3 regions of the Kocuria sp. CPCC 205260 genome follow, and region 2 is predicted to be linked to each of the others. Evidence: riboswitches for the same ligand, from Rfam matches in the RefSeq annotation. Region 2 holds a riboswitch; each other region holds the start of a gene.
What was found. Region 2 has a riboswitch for thiamine pyrophosphate ahead of RF645_RS06045 (hypothetical protein). Riboswitches for the same ligand answer to the same signal wherever they lie in the genome.
Positions count from the first base shown of each region.

Region 1: another riboswitch for thiamine pyrophosphate. It lies ahead of RF645_RS11560 (ECF transporter S component); the one in region 2 lies ahead of RF645_RS06045 (hypothetical protein).
Region 3: another riboswitch for thiamine pyrophosphate. It lies ahead of thiM (hydroxyethylthiazole kinase); the one in region 2 lies ahead of RF645_RS06045 (hypothetical protein).

Region 1 is NZ_JAVKPT010000008.1:75,299-79,360, reverse strand. Features, by position in the region: gene RF645_RS11565 (ATP-binding cassette domain-containing protein) at 1-1,647, opposite strand, end outside; gene RF645_RS11560 (ECF transporter S component) at 1,644-2,312, opposite strand; TPP riboswitch at 2,426-2,530, opposite strand; gene RF645_RS11555 (DUF4235 domain-containing protein) at 2,676-2,957, opposite strand; gene mnhG (monovalent cation/H(+) antiporter subunit G) at 3,065-3,454, opposite strand; gene RF645_RS11545 (monovalent cation/H+ antiporter complex subunit F) at 3,454-3,840, opposite strand; gene RF645_RS11540 (Na+/H+ antiporter subunit E) at 3,837-4,062, opposite strand, start outside.
Region 2 is NZ_JAVKPT010000002.1:290,182-294,243, reverse strand. Features, by position in the region: partial or broken gene RF645_RS06050 (MMPL family transporter) at 1-969, shown strand, start outside; gene RF645_RS06045 (hypothetical protein) at 995-1,699, opposite strand; TPP riboswitch at 1,691-1,783, opposite strand; gene RF645_RS06040 (FMN reductase) at 1,922-2,584, opposite strand; gene RF645_RS06035 (LLM class flavin-dependent oxidoreductase) at 2,581-3,723, opposite strand; gene RF645_RS06030 (MarR family winged helix-turn-helix transcriptional regulator) at 3,927-4,062, opposite strand, start outside.
Region 3 is NZ_JAVKPT010000001.1:246,657-250,718, forward strand. Features, by position in the region: gene rplU (50S ribosomal protein L21) at 1-51, opposite strand, end outside; gene thiD (bifunctional hydroxymethylpyrimidine kinase/phosphomethylpyrimidine kinase) at 343-1,209, opposite strand; gene thiE (thiamine phosphate synthase) at 1,206-1,865, opposite strand; gene thiM (hydroxyethylthiazole kinase) at 1,862-2,764, opposite strand; TPP riboswitch at 2,758-2,856, opposite strand; gene RF645_RS01060 (Rne/Rng family ribonuclease) at 2,981-4,062, opposite strand, start outside.

The sequences.
Region 1 (4,062 bases), on a different contig from region 2:
AGCGGGCGCGCTCGTGGGCCGCGCTTCCTCCGTCGGCCGGGTCCGGGGTCGCACCGCGATCTCCTCGGCTCCTAAGGCGCGGACCAGGTCATCGTCATGGGTCACGACCACGACGCAGCGGCCCTGCCGCACCTGCTCGGCCAGCAACTCGACGACGGCCGCCCAGGTCACTGCGTCCTGCCCGAAGGTGGGCTCGTCCAGGATGAGGATCTGGGGTGCTGCAGCCATCACCGTGCCCACGGAGAGGCGGCGCTTCTGACCCCCGGAGAGGGTGAAGGGATTGGCCTCGGCGTGGGCCGAAAGATGCAGCCGCTCGAGCAGCTCATCCACGCGGCGGGCGATCTCGTCCTCGGGGACCCCGGCCCGGCGCGGGCCCACGGCGAGCTCCTCGCGCACCGTGCCGGTGAGGAACTGATGCTCGGGCTCCTGGAAGACCGTGCCGATGCGCTCCACAAGCTCCGGGCCGGACCATACCGAAGGATCGTTCGGCAGCCCTCCGGCGAGGCTGCCGGCAGCGCGCACCATACCGGCGCTCGGCACGAGCAGACCGGCCAGCGTCAGGGCCAGCGTCGACTTCCCGGCGCCGTTCGGCCCGGTCAGCGCGAACGCGCTGCCGGCGCGCAGGCGCAGGTCCACCGGCTGCGCCGCCGGGGCGCCGGCCCAGGCCCCGTCGGGCACCGCGTCACCGCGGCGCACGCGGCGACGGCGGCGGGAGAGCAGGCGCTGCGAGGGCTGCTCGCGTGAGACCTCGAGCCCGTCGGCGCGCAGGAGCAGCTCACCGGGGGCGGGGGCCGGGGCGACCGCGGCGGCGCGCTGGCCCGGCAGCCAGATGCCGGCGCGGCGCAGCTGCTCGCGCTGGGCCCCTCGGGCGCCGAGGACGTCCTCGGGGCTCCCGTCGGCCAGCACTCCCCGCGGCCCCAGGACCACGACGCGCTCCACCAGATCCGCCCAGACCTCGGTGCGGTGCTCGACCACGATCAGTGTGGCCCCGGTGTCCTCGACCACCGACTCGACCGCCCTGCGGACGGTCACCACCCCCTCTGGATCCAGGTTGGCCGTGGGCTCGTCGAGCAGCAGCAGGCGCGGGCGCATGGCGGTGATGCCGGCCAGGCCGAGGCGCTGCTGCTGCCCGCCGGACAGCGCCGAGGTGTCCCGGCTGCGGGAGATCTCCAGCCCCACGGCCCGCAGGGCGGCATCGGCTTGGTCCCAGATCTCCTCGGCGGGCACGGCCAGGTTCTCCGGGCCGAACGCGACGTCGTCGCCGGCCCTGGCCAGCAGGATCGAGGACTCCGGATCCTGCTGGAGCAGGCCGGTGACGACGCCGCGCTGGGCTGCGGGCTGTCCGTCCACGAGCAGTTCGCCGCGCGGGCCGCTGCCTCCGGAGGGCGCTGCGCGACCGCCGTCGGGCCCCGGCCCGGGGGCATCGTCCTCGGTGTCCGGGAGCACGCCCGCCAGGGCGTGCAGCAGCGTGGACTTGCCCGAGCCGCTGGCGCCCAGCAGCAGCACGCGCTGCCCCGCGGGGATCTCGAGGTCCACCTGCTCGATGGCTGGGGTCTTCCGACCCTCCGGCTGCCAGCCGAAGCCGCGCGCGAACACGGCGGCTCCGCCGCGCACGGCCCTGTCGGCTCCGTGCGTGCGAGCGGTCATCGACCGGAGGCCAGGCCCGAGAGCACTCCTGTGGAGCGCAGAGCGCGCGTCAGTGCCCACATGGCAAGACCGGCGATGACCGCCCCGGACACCGTGCCCAGCACGACGTAGACCGCCTGGTGGGCCATCGGCCACTCGTAGTAGTAGATCAGGCACTCGGTCAGTGTCCCGAGCGCTCCGGCGGCAGCGCCCGAGGCCACGGCCACGACCGGGCCGAAGCGGCGGTACCCGGCGGCCAGGAAGACGGCCTCCGCCGCCGCGCCCTGGATGAGACCGGAGAGCACGACCGTCATGCCGAAGTGGGTGCCCAGCAGCCCCTCGAAGCACGCCGCCAGCAGCTCGCAGGCCAGTGCTGCGCCGGGGCGGCGGATGATGAGGGCGGCCAGCGGTCCGGCCATCAGCCATCCGCCGACCAGCAGGCCGCCCGCCGGGGGATAGCCGACCGTGACGGCCTGGGAGAGGGGGTAGACCAGAGCGGACCAGGCCCAGAAGATCACGCCGCAGGCGGCGGCCAGCACTGCGAGGACCACGAGGTCGAGCACGCGCCACCTCAGGCGGGAGCGCGCGCTGCGCTGCGGGGAGCCGAAGGTTCCGGGGTCGCGGTCCGAGCGCGTATCGAGGCCGGATCCGCTGCTCATCTGACTGGTGCTGCGATGCTGCGTCATGGTGGTCCTCCTGGGGGCCCGGGGACGCCGCGGCGCCCCTGTCATCAGGAGGGGAGAAGCGCTTCTCGCGCGATGCTGCGTGGGCGGGCGCCCGCAGGAACGCGCGAGAAGCACCTCCGAGATGCTCGACTTCCTTCGCCGGTGCTAGCCGGAGCAGGTTCGAGGGTCTGCGGCGGACCGCACTCTCAGCGCCCTCGGGCGCTCCCCTGTCGTGTGCCTGGGATCCTACGCCAAACGCGCAGCACATGCAGGTCACCCTCAGCCGGACCCGGAACGGATGAAGGCGCCGGGAGCACACGGCTCCCGGCGCCTTCGCCATCGATCAGCAGGCCGCGCGCAGCGGCCAGCCCGGACCGGTCGAGATCAGCCGCGGCCCTTGGCCTTCTCCTGCGCCTTGAGCTCGGCCTTCTCGCGCTGCTCGGCGACCTGGCGGTTGACCAGGGTCCGCACGACCGTGGTCAGCACACCGCTGACCACGGCGAACAGGACGATGTCGAGCCAGCGGTCCTCACGGGGGTCGTCGCCCTTGGACGGGACCTGGCGGCCGGTGACCTTCTTCCACGTGGCGTCGAGGCCCTTTGTGGCGGCCTGCACGCCCAGCACGGACGCGCCGGTGCCGATGAGTCCCATGATCTTGGGGTTCATGTCATCTCCTACCCCGAGTGAGCCACTCGGGAGATCGCGGAACCGGCGCCTCAGCCGGCGCCGGAGGTTCGGTGCTCACCCTAGCGCGCTCGGCGAGCCGTTGCGGATCACGACGGGCGGTCCGCGCCGCCCTGCGACTCGGCGGTGTCGGCCTCGTCCAGGGCTGCGGCCAGGTCATCGGCGATCAGCGTCTCATCGAGCACGTGCTTGGTCCGATAGCTCGAGCGCCCCACCATGTGCGCCGAGACCGGCGCCGTGAGCAGCATCAGGGCCCAGCCCAGCAGGGCCAGCGGCAGCAGCGTCCACTCGCGGGAGTGGATCACCACGGCCAGCAGCATGCACAGCAGACCGAGCACCTGCGGCTTGGTGGCCGCGTGCATCCGCGACAGGACGTCCGGCAGCCGGATCAGGCCGAGGCCGGCCGTCAGGGACATGAGGCAGCCCACGAGCAGCAGCACGCCCACGACGATGTCGAGCACGAGGTCCATGGGATCCATCAGCGGTGTCCCTCCTTCTCGGACGGGGCGGGCTTCTGCATCGGGGCGGGCCGGTGATCCTGCTCGGCCCGCTCGCCCTCGACCGGCTCCTTGGTGGCGCCCTCATCGGTCTGGCCCGTCTTCCGTGGCCGCGTGGGCTGGACGAACCGCGCCACAGACACCGAGCCGATGAAGCCCAGCAGCGAGACGGTCACGATGACCATCATGTAGTCGGAGTGATCGCTCCAGACCATCTCCAGGGCGATCGCGGCGACCACCACGGAGAGCAGGACGTCGCTGGAGAGCACGCGGTCCAGCAGCGAGGGTCCCTTCACCAGTCGGTACAGCACGCCGGCGGCCCCACCGGCGAGCATCACGAGGCACACGGCCATGACGATGGTGCTCATCGGCTCTGCTCCTCATCCCGTCGTTCGGCCTTCGATCTGTGGGCGTAGCCCGCCCAGCTGCGCAGCACGGCCCGGGGGTTGAGTCCACGGCCCTTCTGGGCGTCCTCGCGCCGCAGCGCGGCGTAGTCCTCCGGAGAGCCCATCATGCGGATCCAGGCAGCCTCGGTGTTGCGCACGGACTCCCGGAAGTGCTCGATGTCCTCGTCGTCGTGCACGTCCAGG
Region 2 (4,062 bases):
CTGGTCCGAGCCCCCGAAGGCTCCCAGGCAGCCGACTCCGCTGACGTGGGGGAGGAGATCGCCGCGGATCTGCGCGAGCACGACGGCATCGTGTCCGTCCATGCCTTCAGCGATCCCGGCATGAGCGACCCGCTGAGCTCTGACGACGGCCGCACGGGCATGGTCGTCGCGCACATCGAGGGCACCTTGGCCGAGCAGACTGAGATCTCCACGGAGCTCGTGGACCAGCTGAGCCAGGAGCGCGGCGACGGCACCGAGGTGCTGGTGGGCGGCTCCGCGCCCATGATCGCCTCGAACAGCCAGCAGGTGATCAAGGACCTGGGGCTGGCCGAGCACATCGCCGTGCCCATCACGCTGGTGCTCCTGCCGGCGGTGCTGGGCGTGGTGACGCTCGTGTTCCAGCACGGCTGGCTCTCCGGGTTCCTGGGCTTCACGCGGGGCCCGCTGGACATGTCCATGCCCGTGCTGCTGTTCTGCATCGCCTTCGGGCTGTCGGTGGGCTTCGAGCTGTTCCTGATCGGGCGCATGAAGGAGTTGTGGGAGCAGACGGGCAGCAACCGCATGGCGGTCGTGGAGGGGCTCGCGCACACCGGGCGCATCAACACACTCGCGGCGCTGGTGCTCTCGGTGTCGTTCGCGGCCTTCGGGACGAGCCAGGTGAGCTTCATGCAGCTGTTCGGCCTGGGTACGGCGTTCGCGATCCTGCTCGATGCGACCCTGGTGCGCGGCGTCCTGGTGCCCGCGTTCATGCGGATCGCCGGGCGGGCCAACTGGTGGGCACCGGCCCCGCTGCGGTGGTTGCACGATCGGATCGGGCTGGCGGAGGCCCCCGAGGATCCGCATACGGGCCCCTTGGCGCAGCGCGAGCCGGAGGAGTTCGGGGATCACATCACGTCGCCGTCGGCCCGACGACGCCGCGGCCGCCATGTGGCCGACACGGCGCCGCGGCACCGGAAGGGACCGTGGTGAGGGTCCCGTCAGTCGGTCCGCGCTCTCAGCGCGGGATGATCTCCGACTGATCCTGAGTCAGGGCCTGATCGAAGAACGCCAGCTCGTGGCGGCAGCCTGCCAGATAGGCCCGCTGTGCTGCCGCACGGCCTGATTCCGAGCTCTGTGCGAGCTCCCGCTCGACGCGCTCCAGGGCTGCAGCGGTTGCAGCCACGAACTCGGGATCGCGGTAGGTCTCCAGCCATGCGGCATACGGGTGATCCGGCTCCACGGTCGGCAGACAGGCTCCGACCTGGGCGTAGAGCCAGAAGCAGGGGAGCACTGCAGCAGCGCCGACAGCTCGGTCCTGTCCCAGGGCGGCGGCCAGCAGGAAGTCCGTGTAGGCCGCGGTGACGGTGCTGGCGGGCTCGTCGGCGGCCTCCGGACGGGCGGCCATCCAGGTGCGGTGCAGCTGGGCCTCCTCCGTGAGGCAGCCGACCGAGGCCTGTGCCCACGCGAGCTGGTCCGGGGCGTGATCGCAGCGTGCGGACAGAGCCGCCAGGGCCCGGGCGTAGCCGGCCAGATACAGGGCGTCCTGGGCGAGGTAGAACGTGAACCGCGCGTCGTCAAGGGTTCCGTCCAGCAGGGCGCGCACGAATCTCGAGTCCTGGATCTCGGCTGCCGTCTGCGCGCCGGCGTCCCACAGCGACTGCGTCCATGGACCGGCCGCTTCGACGGCGGGCTGGGGGGCGATGTTCGAGGTGGAGCTCATCAGGGACATCCCTTCGCCAGTGCGAGCTGGAGCAGGTTCCACGGGTCTGATCTCAGCGCCGGCGGCGCACCCCGTGTCCGCAGCCCAGTGTAGGCGGCAGGATCGGATGCCGACAGGGCGGCAGCCGGTTCCGCTGTGAGAGACGAGACCTGCTCATATGGCACATTCGACATATGAGCAGGTCAGGCGGCCTATGGGTCCTCCGAGAGCTCGGCCAGCCCGTCAGGAGCCGTCGTGGCCCTTGAGAAGGCTCGCGAAGTTCGTGACCGGACCCAGGTCCACGCCGCTGCGACGTGGCGCCCGCGCGGGCTCGGTGGGCAGGAAGCCCTCCACCCCGGCGGACTCGGCCACCAGTGCCGTCGCCATCTCGGAGGCGGCTCGAGCGATCCGCGACTCCAGGCCTCCGGTGTCCCCGGAGCCGAAGTCATCGGTCGCGGCGAACACGCCCGTGGGCAGCACGACCGCCCGCGAGTAGGAGAACAGCGGGCGCAGCGCGTGGTCCAGGACCAGGCTGTGGCGCGGGGTGCCGGCCGTCGCGGCGATGAGCACCGGGAGGTCGATCAGCGCTTCGTCGTCGAGGACGTCGAAGAACATCTTGAACAGCCCCGAGTAGGAGGCCCGGAAGATCGGCGTGACCGCCACCAGCCCATCGGCCTGGGCGACCAGGCGCTTGACCTCGTCGAGCTGCGGATCGGGCAGCCCGCCCGTGGTCATGGCCTGCGCCAGCGGCAGGGCCAGGTCCCGCAGCTCCACGTGGTGGACCTCCAGGGCCTCGCCCCGGGCGCCGACCCGGGACTCGACGGCCTGGGCGATCCGGTCCGCCAGCAGGCGGGTGGACGACGGCGAGGACAGCCCCGCCGAGACGACGACGAGCTGGCGGGTCATCGCTGCTCATCCTCCTTCTGCTCGTCCTGCGGCTGCGCGTTGATGACCTGGCGGTGCTTGGAGTCCGGGCCCTGGGCGCGCAGGGTCTCGTGGGTGGGCGGGTCTGAGGGCACGTGCGCCGGGCGACGTGCCTCGAAGCCCTCGCGCAGGCGCGGGGCGATCTCCCGGCCGAGGATCTCGATCTGCTCCAGGACCACCTCCTCGGGCAGGCCGGCGTGATCCAGCAGGAACATCTGGCGCTGGTAGTCGCCCACCTGATCCGCGTAGCCCAGGTAGTGCTCCACGATCTGATCCGGGGTGCCGACCGTCAGCGGGGTCATCCGCGAGAAGTCCTCGAGCGACGGGCCGTGGCCGTAGACCGGCGCGTTGTCGAAGTACGGGCGGAAGACCCGCTTGGCCTCGGCCTCTGTCTCAGCGGCGAAGATCTGGCCGCCCAGGCCCACGATCGCCTGGTCGGCGGCGCCGTGGCCGTAGTGCTCGAAGCGCTGGCGGTAGAGGTTCACCATCGAGGCGGTGTGCTCGATGTTCCAGAAGATGTGGTTGTGGAAGAAGCCGTCGCCGTAATAGGCGGCCTGCTCCGCGATCTCCGGGGAGCGGATCGAGCCGTGCCACACGAAGGGCGGGGTGTCATCCAGCGGCCACGGGGTGGAGGTGTAGCTGTTGAGCGGGGTGCGGAACTTGCCCTGCCAGTTCACGACCTCCTCGCGCCACAGCTTGCGCAGCAGGTGGTAGTTCTCGATGGCCAGCGGGATGCCCTGGCGGATGTCCTTGCCGAACCAGGGGTAGACCGGACCGGTGTTGCCACGGCCCATGGTGAGATCCACACGACCGCCGGAGAGGTGCTGGAGGAAGGCGTAGTCCTCAGCGATCTTCACGGGGTCGTTCGTGGTGATCAGCGTGGTGGCCGTGGAGAAGCGCAGCCGCTCGGTCTGGGCGGCGATGTAGGCCAGGTGCGTGGTGGGCGAGGACGGCACGAACGGCGGGTTGTGGTGCTCGCCGGTCGCGAAGACGTCCAGACCGACCTCCTCCGCCTTCAGGGCGTACTTGGTCATCGACTGGATGCGCTGAGCTTCGGACGGCGCCTTGCCGGTGGTGGGGTCCGGGGTGACGTCGCCGATGGTGAAGATGCCGAACTGCATGGTGCTCGCTCCTTGGGTGCGCATCGCGATGAGCCGGAGATGTCTGGTCATCGCGTGACGTTTCACGGAACAGTATGCGTCGATGTAGGTGACATGTCAACCATTAGGTCCGCCGTGCTCGAGGGACGGCGGGAACGACGAACGCGCTGTCGTCGTGATGCGCCAGGCCGTGTCCGCGCAGGGCGGCAGCCGGCCTGCGCGGGTCAGTCGATCGGTGCGCAGTCCGGGCGGCGGATGTCGAGCTTGCGGGCGATCCGGGAGGTGATGCGGTCCAGGTCCTCGATGTCCTGTGCATCGAGGGCGTCGAAGAACGACCTGCGCACGGCGCCCAGGTGGCCC
Region 3 (4,062 bases), on a different contig from region 2:
GACGGCAACCTTCTCCTGGCGGCCGCCTGCGCGGACAATCGCGTAAACCACGGGGAACTCACTTCTCTCGAGTAGAAATCACTGTCTGGGGGCGCAGACGCTCCTGCCTGACTGACGACGCCGAGATCACCGTGGCGTCGGCCTGCCAGTGGGATGGAGACAGTACGGCCGACGCGGCTTCTCAGCGGTCAGGAGCTGCACCCGGGTGTGCCTTCCGAAGTCCCGCACTCATGACATGGACGGTGTCACGAGGGGTCATGCGGCATGGCACTGAACAAGCAGATTACTCCATCGTCACCGCTGCGGACAAGGACATCGCCCCCGCGCGAGTCGTCATCCGGGTCACGCCCCGAGCATCCCGCGCAGGGCCGGTGCCAGGTGGTGCCCGTGGTGCACCGGACCGCTGCCCCGCCCCACCTCGAGCTCCTCGGCATGCTCGAGCGCTCCGCGCAGCCAGCCCCGCGCCGCCTCCACGGACTCCGGGAGACGCCCCGAGCGCGCCGCCAGCACGGCGATCGCGCTCGAGAGGGAGCAGCCCGCGCCGTGGGTGCAGCTCGTGTCGATCCGCGCTGCGTCCCACTGCGCCACCGGCTCCTCCTGCCCTGGCGCGACCAGCGCATCAGGGGTGCGCTCCCCCGGCAGGTGCCCGCCCTTGACGAGCACGAGCACGCCCAGCCGATCGGCCAGCCGCCGTCCCTGCTCAAGGGCCTCGGACCACTCCTGCGCCGGCGCCCGGTCCAGCAGGGAGGCGAGCTCCGTGAGATTCGGCGTCACCAGGTCGGCGGAGCCCAGCAGCTCCAGGACGGCGCCGAGCGCCTCGGACTCCAGCAGCGTCCCACCGGCTGTGGCGACCATGACGGGATCGATGACGCACAGCGGCGGCTTCTGCTCCTGCAGCCACTGCCCCACGACCTCGACCGCACCGGCGCTGCCCAGCATGCCGATCTTCACGGCATCCACGACGACGTCGTCGGAGACGGCCAGCAGCTGATCCCTCAGCACCTCCGGCGGCGGCGTGTGGATCGAGCGCACACCGCAGGTGTTCTGCGCGATGACAGCGGTGACCGCACCCATGCCGTAGCCGCCCAGGACGCTGATGGTCTTCAGATCCGCATGCAGACCGGCGCCGCCGGTCGGATCGGTTCCGGCGATCGACAGGACGCGCGGGACGGCGCGCGTGCTGGTCGTGCTCCAGGTCGTCGAGTTCATCGCTGCATCTCCCGTCGGTAGGTCTGCGCCGCCAGGCGCGGATCGGCAGCCGAGCAGATCCCGGAGACCACGGCCACGCCGTCGGCACCTGCGGCCATCAGCCCCGCGACGTCCTCCGGCCGGATCCCGCCGATGGCCACGGCCGGGAGGGCACTCAGGGCTCGGGCCCGGGCGAAGCCGTCGATGCCCAGCGGCTGCGGGGCGTCGGGCTTGGTCTCCGTGGCCCGCACCGCCCCGATGCCCAGGTAGTCCACCGTGCCCGCGGGCAGTGCCGCGGCAGCTGCGATCTCGTCCTGCGAGGCCGCAGAGAGCCCGATGATCGCCTCCGGTCCGCACAGGCGCCGGGCGTCCTCCGGGGGCAGATCCGACTGGCCGATGTGGACGCCGTCGCATGCGATCCCCCGGGCGCGTGCGGCCAGGTGGCACTCCACGCGATCGTCGACGACCACCGGGGCCGCGCCGTCGACGGCCGACACGACGGCCTCGAGCAGCTCGAGCAGCTCGCGTCCGGAGGCGTCCTTGGCTCGGACCTGGATCATGCTCGCCCCGCCCTCGACAGCCAGCCGCGCGACCTCGGGGACGCTGCGAGTCCGGCTGAGCTGGGGGTCGGTGACGTGGTAGAGCGACAGTGCGGCGGGGTCGAATCGGGGGCTCATCGCCCGGCCTCCTCGGCCTGACCCGCCCCGGCGGCGGCACCGTCCGCGGCGTTCGAGGCATCGGCTGCCTCGACACGGCAGCGCTCGGCGACGTCCTCGGGGCGCAGCCCGTGCAGGGAGTCGAGCAGATGCACGGCGAAGGACCCCGGGCCCTGGCAGCGATCGGCGGCGTCCTCGGCCGCCAGCCCCCAGACCAGGCTCCCGGCCGCAGCGGCCTCGGCGGGGTCCTGCGCGACGGCGGCGAAGGCCGCGATCACGGAGCCCAGGGCGCATCCTCCGCCCACCACCTGGGTCAGCAGCTCGTGCCCGTGCGGCACGCTCAGCGTCGCCGAGAAGGAGACGATCAGATCGACGGGCCCGGAGATGGCCACGGCATCGGCGCTGCCGGTCGATACGAGCTGCCGGGCAGCCTGAACGGCGGCCTCCGGGGCATCGGTCGTGTCGACGCCGCGGCCCCCGGCCCCTCCGGTCAGAGCCAGGACCTCCGAGGGGTTGCCGCGGATCACCGCCGGACGGGACTCGAGCAGCTCGGCGGCAAGGGCAGTGCGGATCGGCAGCGAGCCGATCGCCACCGGGTCCAGCACCCAGGGGCGGCCTGAGGCCTGTCGCGCGGCAGCGGCCTCGCGCATGGCGCCGCGCTGCTCGGGATCCGGGGTGCCCAGGTTGATCAGCATGCCGTCGGCGACCTCGGCGAACGGCCCTGCCTCCCCCTGGATGTCCGTCATGGCCGGAGCAGCGCCGAGGGCCAGCAGGGCGTTGGCGGTGAAGTTGGAGACCACCGTGTTGGTCAGGCACTGCACCAGGGGGCGAGTGCTGCGCAGCTGCTCGAGCAGCCGGGCCATCCGCTCCGAGACGGGCTGGTGGGCGGACTGCGATGGACTCTGGGTGTGACTGTGCATCAAGGCGACAATCCCTCCGCTAGTGCGAACTAGTTCAGGTTCTACGGGTGTGCTCTCAGCCGCCTGCTCGGGCGGCACCCCGTGTCGTGCCTGCTCAGTCTACACGTGATCCGGCTGCTCTGTTGGGAGACGATGACGGCCGCCTCCCCGCTCGGGGAGGCGGCCGTCATGCACGCGGCTCAGCGGGGCCGGCTGCTCGCCGGTGCGGCCCTGCGCTCAGGTGCGCCCGTGACCGTCCTGCGGCGAGGACTGCTCCGCGCCCGTCTGAGGAGCGGCCTCGGGCGCGCTGGCGCGCCGCGAGCGGCGCGGGCGGCGACGCGGTCCGGCGGCACCGGGCTCGCGCTCGCCCATGGTGCTGGCCAGCGACTCGAGCTGCGAGCCGGTCGAGCCGCCGGCGCCCAGCGCCTCGGCGGCGCTGTGGCCCTGCGGCAGCTCGATGACCTCGCCGTTGATCGTCACCTGCGAGGCTCCGTCGGAGGTCGAGACCACCGAGGCGGTGCCTGCGGTCACGGTCGCCGCGGCGCCCGGAGCCGCGGGAGCCGACTGCGGGACCTCGGGCGTGCCCGCCGGGGCTGCGGCACGGCGCGAGCGACGGGCCCGCTGGCGCACCGGGGCGGCCTGCTCCGCGTCCGCATCGCGCACCGTCGCCGTGCCCTGAGCGGCCGGGGCCGTCGGTGCGGCCGGGGCCTGGACCGGCTCCGGCGCCGCCTGGGCAGCGGCCGCGGTGCGGCTGCGACGCTTCTGCTGAGCGGCAGCCGCCTGCTCGCCCTGGGAAGCACCCTGGGCCGCCTCCTGCGACTCGGCTCGCGCCGTGCGCGATCGCCGCTCACGTCGTCCCTGGGGGCCCTGAGCGGCGTCCCGGCGCTTCGGCTCCGATGCCTCTCGCGGCGTGGACTCGCCGTCGGCCTCCTTCTCCGGGGCCGACTGATCCGCCGCGTCCTCGCGCGGGGCGCTCGCCTCGGGAGCCTCGCCGGAGGCCGCACGGATGCGCGCCTCGATCAGGGAGCGGGTCTCGTCCTCGGAGCGGGCCCCGGACTGCGCCTCGGACCGGCCGCGGCCGCCACGGCCGGAGGATCGCTCACCGCGCTGCCGGCGCTGCCCGGAGCGGCCGTCCGACTCACCGCGGCCCCGCTCTGCCTGGGCGCCCGTGTCCTGGCCCTGCCCCGGATCGGCCTGCGGGGAGTCCTGCCGGTCGCTCTGGGCCTGGTCGCTGCGGTCCTGATCGTTCTGGTCCTGCGGGGCCTGGCCGTCCTGACCGCGGCCGCGCGAGCGCTTGCCGCGGCGCTTGCGACGACGCT